2 regions of the Arthrobacter sp. Z4-13 genome follow, and region 2 is predicted to be linked to the other one. Evidence: riboswitches for the same ligand, from Rfam matches in the RefSeq annotation. Region 2 holds a riboswitch; the other holds the start of a gene.

What was found. A riboswitch is a leader RNA that binds a small molecule or an ion and turns the genes downstream of it on or off. The one in region 2 is predicted to bind glycine.
Region 1: it holds a riboswitch for glycine, as region 2 does, so the genes downstream of both, gcvP (aminomethyl-transferring glycine dehydrogenase) here and gcvP (aminomethyl-transferring glycine dehydrogenase) in region 2, are expected to answer to the same signal.

The regions. Positions count from the first base shown of each region.
Region 1 is NZ_CP096459.1:684,180-688,420, reverse strand. It holds gene gcvP (aminomethyl-transferring glycine dehydrogenase) at 1-1,749, opposite strand, end outside; glycine riboswitch at 1,788-1,926, opposite strand; glycine riboswitch at 1,928-2,024, opposite strand; gene M1E07_RS05115 (TetR/AcrR family transcriptional regulator) at 2,113-2,652, opposite strand; gene M1E07_RS05110 (MFS transporter) at 2,718-4,241, shown strand, end outside.
Region 2 is NZ_CP096459.1:3,411,215-3,415,455, reverse strand. It holds gene M1E07_RS17570 (hypothetical protein) at 231-365, shown strand; gene M1E07_RS17565 (hypothetical protein) at 480-824, shown strand; partial or broken gene M1E07_RS17560 (VOC family protein) at 842-1,111, opposite strand; gene M1E07_RS17555 (hypothetical protein) at 1,059-1,235, shown strand; gene M1E07_RS17550 (hypothetical protein) at 1,261-1,623, opposite strand; glycine riboswitch at 1,771-1,868, shown strand; glycine riboswitch at 1,870-1,975, shown strand; gene gcvP (aminomethyl-transferring glycine dehydrogenase) at 2,028-4,241, shown strand, end outside.

The DNA of each region.
Region 1 (4,241 bases), 1.5 Mb from region 2:
TTCCAGGTCCGCAATCAGTTCGCGCCAGCCTGCGGTCTGGGAGTCCGGGGCAAACGGGTGGATGGAGGCGAACTCGGGCCAGGAAATGGCTTCCATCTCGGCGGTGGCATTCAGCTTCATGGTGCAGGAGCCCAGCGGGATCATGGTGCGGTCCAGCGCCAGGTCCCGGTCTGAAAGCTTACGGATGTAACGGAGCAACTGCGTCTCGGAGCGGTAGGTGTTGAACACCGGGTGCTGCAGGAAGCCGGAGGAGCGCGTGACGGCGGCATCCAGGCCAAAGCCAGCGCCTTCGGAGTCACCGGCGGAAGCGTCGACGGCTTCCAGCCCAAAAGCTTCAAGGACGCCGCCGGCAATTTCTGATGTTGTCGTTTCATCCGTGGAGAAGCCCACCGTGTCGGCGTCGATATTGCGCAGGTTGATGCCCTTCGCCTCAGCGGCGGCCACGATGCCCGCCGCCCTGCCCGGCACCGAGACCGTGACGGTGTCGAAGAAGCTGGTGTGCAGCACCTCGAAGCCGGCGGCCTTGAGGGAAGCAGCGATGGTCCTGGCATGCGCGTGGGCGGACTGGGCGATCGCCTTCAGCCCCTCGGGGCCGTGGTACACAGCGTACATGGAGGCCACAATGGCCAGCAGCGCCTGCGCGGTGCAGATGTTGGACGTGGCTTTCTCCCGGCGGATGTGCTGCTCGCGCGTCTGCAGGGCCAGGCGATAGGCAGGAACCCCGGCGGAGTCCTTGGAAACGCCCACCAGGCGGCCGGGCATGGAACGCTCCAGTCCTTTCTGCACTGCCATGTAGGCGGCGTGCGGACCGCCATAGAACAGCGGGACGCCGAAGCGCTGCGCGGAGCCGACGGCGATGTCCGCGCCCTGCTCGCCTGGTGGCGTGATGAGGGTCAGGGCGAGCAGGTCGGCCGCAACCGTCACCAGGGCACCGCGCTCCTTGGCATCGGCGATCACGGCGCTGTGGTCGAAAACCCGGCCGGAAGCGCCGGGCTGCTGGAGCACCACACCGTTGATGACGCCGTCGGGCAGTCCCTTGGAGAGGTCCGCGACCTCAACCTCGAAGCCCAGAGCCTCGGCGCGGCCCTTCGCGATGGCGATGGTCTGCGGCAGGCAGTCCGCGTCCAGCACCGTCTTGCCGTCGCGCGCATCTTTGTTCTTGTTGGCGCGGCGCATCATCAGTACGGCCTCCGCCACTGCGGTGGCTTCGTCCAGCAAAGAGGCGTTCGCGATGGGCAGGCCCACCAGGTCCTGGACCATGGTCTGGAAGTTGAGCAGAGCTTCAAGGCGGCCCTGGGAAATCTCGGGCTGGTACGGGGTGTAGGCGGTGTACCAGGCCGGACCCTCAAGGATGTTGCGGCGGATCACCGGGGGCGTCACGGTGTCATAGTAGCCCTGGCCAATCATCTGCACGGCGGTCTTGTTCCTGGCGGCCAGCCGGCGCAGTTCAGCGAGTGCCTGCACCTCGCTCAGCGCGCCTGCCAGCTCCAAAGCGGAGTCCTGCCGGATGTCCTTGGGGACGGCGGTATCAACCAGCGCGTCCACGGTGTCGTAGCCGACGGCCTCGAGCATGGTGTCGACGTCAGCCTCCCGGCGGGCGCCGATGTGCCGGTCAACGAAGGTGGCGGCGGCCGGGGCGGAAGGAGTTTGGCGGTCCGAGGCCGGATTGGCGGTGGCCGGGGAGGCGGAGGCTGGGATGGCGGAGGCTGGGATGGCGGAGGCCGGAGATACAGTCACGAGGAACTCCATAACTAAGGCGGCGCAGGGTACGCCACATCGATTCGGGCCCTCCCCGCTCTGTAACTGGACCTGAGAGTTTCCGCGGTGCCTGCTTGCGCAAGCCCCGCTTGCACCGTCGGTGAGCACAGCGTTCCAAGTATCCGGGACCGGATACCGAGGCGGACAGCGTGCTGCTTTCCAGAGGTGCCTCGCCGCGGCGGTACATGGGCCTGTGAGATTCCTGGGGAGGTATTGCTCCTACGGCGCCTGCTTGTACCTTGGCAGAACTCTCCCGCCGCAGATCAAAGGCTATTCATTTGGGTATGGGCGCGCCGGAGACGGCCCACACATGGACCAATTCTCCTATGCCACTGACTGAGGAGCAAATGGCAGCTAGCCCCTCAACCGCTCGACGGCGGCAAGCAGTTCGTCCACCTCCGCCTGCCTGTCGCCGGGGTTTCCGGACGGCCCGCTCTCCCACATGGCGTTGAAGTACAGCCCGTCCCCCATGTACAGCACAGCCTTTGCCATCGCCGGGCCCACATCCTTGCCGATGAGCTCCAGCCATTGCTGCTGGATCACAGTAAAGCGGCGGCGCGCATCCTCATGGGCCACCTCGGCGAGACGCGTCGCGGCGACAAAGGAACGGTCCATCGGAGTGTCGGACCAGAGCGATGACCGGATGAAGTATGCCGCAGCCCCTTCCGGCGCAGCCGCCATGGCGGCGAGGTCCTCCCCTGCCAGCCGGTCCAGCCGGTCCAGGGTGGCGGTGATCAGCGCTTCCTTGTTGGGGAAGTGGTACAGCAGGCCGCCTTTGGAGACGCCGGCACGCTTGGCCGCTGCATCCAGCGTGGCGGCCCTTTCCCCCACATCAATCAGGAGTTCTTCAAAGGCGTCGAGGACTGCGTCTCGCGCAACGGGTTTTCGGGGCATGGTTCCCATCATGCATCGTCGGGCCCCGTTTCTTAACTATACCGTCCGGACGGTATAGTTTAGGGATGATGAAGTCTTCCGCCACTTCCCCACAGAGCATCACCCGCAGCACTCCACCTGCCCCGCCTGAACAAAATCGCGCCACGGGCACTTGGCGCGATTGGCTCGCACTGGGACTCCTGATGTTCCCGGTCCTCCTCGTAGCCGTGGACAACACCGCGCTGACCTTTGCGCTGCCCGCGATCGCGGGTGCGCTGGGCACATCCGGAGTCGAGCTCCTGTGGATCGTGGACGCCTACCCGCTGGTACTGGCCGGACTGCTCGTTGCCATGGGGAGCCTGGGCGACAGGATCGGACGCCGCCGGCTCCTCATTACCGGCAGCATCGGCTTCGCCGCTGTGTCAGCCGTAACGGCCTTCGCCCCCAGCGCCGGCTGGCTGATTGCCGGCCGCGCCGCCCTGGGCTTCTTCGGCGCCATGCTGATGCCCTCCACCCTTTCCCTGATCCGCAACATCTTCGTTGACCCGAACCGCCGGCGGCTGGCAATCGCCATCTGGGCTGCGGGGTTCTCCGGCGGCGCGGCCCTGGGTCCGATCTTTGGCGGGTGGCTTGTTGAGCAGTTCTGGTGGGGCGCAATTCTGCTGGTGGCCGTACCCATCATGCTGCCCCTGCTGGCTTTCGGCCCGGCATTCATCCCGGAATCCAAGGACCCAACACCGGGGCGGGTGGATGCGCCCAGCATCCTGCTCTCGCTGCTCACCATGGTTCCGGTGGTCTACGGCATCAAGGAATTCGCCACGGAAGGCGCCGGCCCATTGGCCCTGGGGAGCATAACTTTTGGACTGGCAATGGGTGCCGTTTTTGTCCGCCGGCAACAGCGGCTGGAGAGCCCGCTGCTGGACATGTCCCTGTTCCGCAACCGGGTGTTCAGCATGGCCATCACCGCCAATGTCCTGGCCCTGTTTTCCTTCAACGGCTTCATCCTCTTCCTGGCCCAGCACCTTCAGCTCCTCGAGGGCATGTCCCCTTCCGCTGCGGGCGTGGCAATGATTCCCGCACTGGTGGCAACCGTGGTGGCGGGCCTTGCGGTGGTTCCGGTGGTACGAAGGATCCGGCCGGGATTCGTGGTGGGCGCCGGACTGGCCATGAGTGCCGCCGGCTACAGCATGGTGGCGTTTGGCAGCCATGCCAACGGCCCGGCACTGCTGCTCGCTGCCCTGCTGGTTCTGGCACTGGGCGTGGGAACGGCCGAGACCATCTCCAATGACCTCATCCTCGGCAGCGTGCCGCCGGAAAAATCCGGGGCAGCTTCAGCAATCTCGGAGACAGGTTACGAGGTGGGTGCCCTGCTGGGAACCGCCGTGCTGGGCTCCATCCTTACAGCCTCCTACCAGCACAACCTGCGGCTCCCGGAAGGTCTTGCAGCCGCTGCATCCGGCCACAGCACAGCACAGGCCGGCGAAACCCTGGCCGGGGCCATGGAGCTCGCGGCAGGCCTGCCGGCGCCCCTCGCGGACGCCGTCCGGCATGCAGCCGGCGCCGCCTTCGACTCCGGCGTGCACGTCACCGCCGCGATCGGGCTGGTGCTG
Region 2 (4,241 bases):
CGCGACGCAACTGCCTGCAATTTCCTGCTTTTGTTGAAAGCGCTGACAGGAAAAACAAAAAACTGCTTTTGCGTCACTTTTTCGAAATCAGCATGACTTCGCCGGTCACGCCCGGAAACCCGCAAGGACGGGCGTAGGGTGCGGCCTTAAGCGGTTTTTGAAGGACTGGATAAAAAAATAAAAGCAGGTATGGTATCGGGTAACGCAAAGCATGGAAAGGCGTGATTCCGATGTCCGGAAAATCCCCCAAAAGCGGCGCTGCTAAAAAAGTCGGCAAGTCGATCCTTGAAAAAAGAGCAGATAAAAAAGCCAAAAGCGTAAACAGTGAAATTAAATTCTTAAAGCCACGCAAAAACCAGCGCTAAAAGCCAGCGGGCAGCCGAATTCGGGACTCCTAGCCTGGTCGGCTGCCCGCGCCAAACCAGCCGTTGCCGCAAGCCACCACCAGAGTTGAAGTATCCCGTTACAAGGACGCCACCATGAACACCTCCCTCAATGCCCTGATCGTCCCTGCCCGCCTCGTTAATCCGGTCCACATCAGAACCGTGGAGTTGGACGTGGCGGCACTGCAGCGTGTGGCCGCCGGCAACGTAGGACTTGTCACCAGCGGAGACTGGCACGTGTACCTGGACAGTGAGGGAATCAGGTACGCCGAGAATGTCCGGGCGGAAGTCCTCATCCGCGAAGCGGGCATCGATCTGGACGAAACCATCCACGGAACGGCCATGTTCCTGGGCCACGGCAAGCCGGGCGAGGAAGCGGACGCTCCGCGCCACCTCATCACGCTGGCGGAGCGGCTGTTCGATATACCTCTAGCTGCGTAGCTGGAATGATGCGGCCCTCAATTGGGCGGGGCTACCGCCGGGCTCTTGTCAACAACCCGGAACCGGTTCCCGTCGGGATCGGCGAGGACCACAAAGTCGGGTTCCTCCGGGTACAGGTCCCAGTCAACCCGCTGCGCGCCGAGGGAGAGCAGCCGTTCCACCTCCGCGTCCTGGTCGTCCGCGTACAGGTCAAGGTGTATCCGCGGGTGCTCCTGGACAGGCGTCTCGCTCAGCATGAGTGCAAGCTGCGCACCCGGGCCCGCCGCCGGTACGAGGGTCACCCAGGTCCCGCTGGCCTTCGTTACCCAGGGGACGCAGATTGGCTTGGCCGTAGCCGTTATCGGCCTGCTTGTCCTGGCGTTCTGGCCGGGCCACACGATCGGCAGAAGGACCAGCTCCAACAAGCAATAGGGCACCAAAAAGGGCAACGCCGCCGTCACAACCGGTCCGATGCGCCGATCTGAAGGGTGCGCGCAAGGCTGTTCGCGAACTCCCACAGCGCCCCCACTTCAGCGTCGCCGTAGCCGGCTTCGCGGTGGGCAAGCGCGGCTTCCAGCTGGGCCGCCAAATGCCTCCGGTCACGCGCAGACACAGCCACCACATCTGCGGCGGTCTTCACCCGGCGGACGTTGAGCGTTTCCGCGCCGCCCCAGCGCTGCCCGCCCAGCATGAACTCCGCCCGCGTTACTTCCTTGAAGCGGGACGACAACTCAGCAAGCAACTCGGAGACCGCAGCGGGGTGGGACTGATCGTCCACCGTGATATGGACGGCAATGGTGTGGCTGGTCATCGTGCTCATCCCGCCTCTTGAGGGTCTTCAATTATCCGACAGGTGGTTGGGGTTGTGGAAGGGGCGGAATTTCCGACCCATCGGACGGTAATTTTGCATCCCGCCCCGCAACCCTGTAAGGTGTGAGCCGTGTCACCCACCAGTGGCACATGCTTATGATCTGCGGCGGGAGAGTCCTGCCGGTACGTTCTGCAGGCGCCGTAGGAGCAAATCCTCCCCAGGAATCTCTCAGGCCCACGTACCGCCGCGGCAAGGCAACTCTGGAAAGCAGTCCGGGCAACCGGGCTCACCGACGGTGCAAGTGGCGCTCTGCGAACAGCAGGCAACGCAAAACTCTCAGGTCCAATACAGAGCGGGGAGGAACCCGAATCAACGTGGTGTTTCGGCACCACCTGAATTATGGAGTTCCTCTCATGACGGTTCAATCGTCCCCAACCACCTTCGCAGACCGCCATATCGGCGCGCGCCGCCAAGCCGACCTTGATACTATGCTCAAGGCCGTCGGCTACGACAGCGTTGATGGCCTCGTTGACAGCGCGGTTCCCGATTCCATCCGCCAGGACAAGCCGCTCACCCTCGAGAGCGCCCTGAGCGAAGTCCAGGTCCTCGCCGAGCTCCGCAAGCTGGCCGGCAAAAACAAGACGGCCGTGCAGATGATCGGCCAGGGCTACTACGACACCGTGACCCCGCCGGTGATCCGCCGCAACATCCTCGAAGCCCCTGCCTGGTACACCGCCTACACCCCGTACCAGCCCGAGATTTCCCAGGGCCGGCTCGAGGCACTGCTGAACTTCCAGACCATGGTCCAGGACCTCACCGCGCTCCCGGTGGCCAACGCGTCCCTCCTTGACGAGGCCACGGCCGTTGCCGAAGCGGTGCTCCTGATGCGCCGTGCCAACAAGGACAAGTCCGCGAAAGACGGCAAGACCGTCCTCGACGCCGACCTGCTCCCGCAGACCATCGCCATCGTGCTGGGCCGCGCCGAAGCCCTTGGCTTCGAGGTGGAAATTGCCGACCTCACCCACGGCCTGCCCGAGGGTGACATCAACGGCCTCGTCCTGCAGCAGCCCGGCGTTTCCGGCCGGGTCTGGGACCAGTCCGCCGTCATCGCCGAGGCCAAGGACCGCGGCGCGCTGGTCACCGTCGCCGCCGACCTCCTGGCCCTCACGCTCATTACCCCGCCGGGCGAGCAGGGCGCGGATATCGCCGTCGGCTCCACCCAGCGCCTGGGCGTCCCGCTGTTCTTCGGCGGCCCGCACGCCGCCTACATGGCCGTCCGCCAGGGCATGGAGCGCACCCTCCCCGGCCGCATCGTCGGTGTTTCCAAAGACGACGCCGGTGTCCCCGCCTACCGCCTGGCCCTCCAGACCCGCGAGCAGCACATCCGCCGCGAGAAGGCCACCTCCAACATCTGCACCGCGCAGGCCCTCCTCGCCATCGTCTCGTCCTTCTACGCCGTCTACCACGGCCCCGACGGGCTGAAGGCGATCGCCGAAACCGTCCACAACAACGCCCGCGCCCTGGCCACCACACTGACGATCGCCGGCCGCGAACTGGTGTCCGACACCTTCTTCGACACCATCACCGTCCGCGTGCCCGGCAAGGCCGCCAAGGTGATCACCGCGGCCGAAGCCCGCGGGATCAACCTGCGCCTCATCGATGCGGACACAGTTGGCGTGTCAGTCGATGAAACCACGACGCCGGAGGTCCTCTCCGCGGTTGTCGTAGCCTTTGGCGCCGGTCCCGTTGTGGACGCCGCCGGGTTCGAGCTGCCCGAGCCGGTGCTGCGCACCTCCACCTACCTGCAGCACCCGGTGTTCAACACCCACCGCTCCGAAACCCAGCTCCTGCGCTACATCCGCCGTCTCTCGGACCGGGACCTGGCGCTGGACCGCACCATGATCCCGCTGGGCTCCTGCACCATGAAGCTGAACGCCACCGCCGAGATGGAAGCCATTTCCTGGCCGGAGTTCGCCTCCATCCACCCGTTCGCTCCGGATTCGCAGACTGCCGGCTGGCGTGAGCTGATTTCCGGCCTGGAATCCGACCTGGCGGAGATCACCGGGTACGACCAGGTGTCCATCCAGCCGAATGCCGGCTCCCAGGGTGAGCTGGCCGGCCTGCTCGCCATCCGCGGCTACCACCACTCCCGTGGGGAGGCACAGCGCAACGTCTGCCTGATCCCGGCCTCGGCCCACGGCACGAACGCCGCCTCAGCCGTTCTTGCCGGCATGAAGGTGGTCGTGGTGGCCACGGCTGCTGACGGCACCATTGACCACGCCGACCTGCAGGCCAAGATTGAGGCCCACAAGGACGTCCTCTCGGCCATCATGATCACCTACCCGTCCACCCACGGTGTCTACGACTCCGATGTGCGCGAGGTGTGCGACGCGATCCACGCAGCCGGTGGCCAGGTGTACGTTGACGGGGCCAACCTCAACGCGCTTGTTGGGCTGGCCCAGCCGGGCAAGTTCGGCGGCGACGTCTCCCACCTGAACCTGCACAAAACCTTCTGCATCCCGCACGGCGGCGGCGGACCCGGCGTCGGCCCTGTTGCTGCGAAAGCGCACCTTGCACCGTTCATGCCGGGCGACGCCAACAAGGCTGCACACGATTCTGGCCCTGCC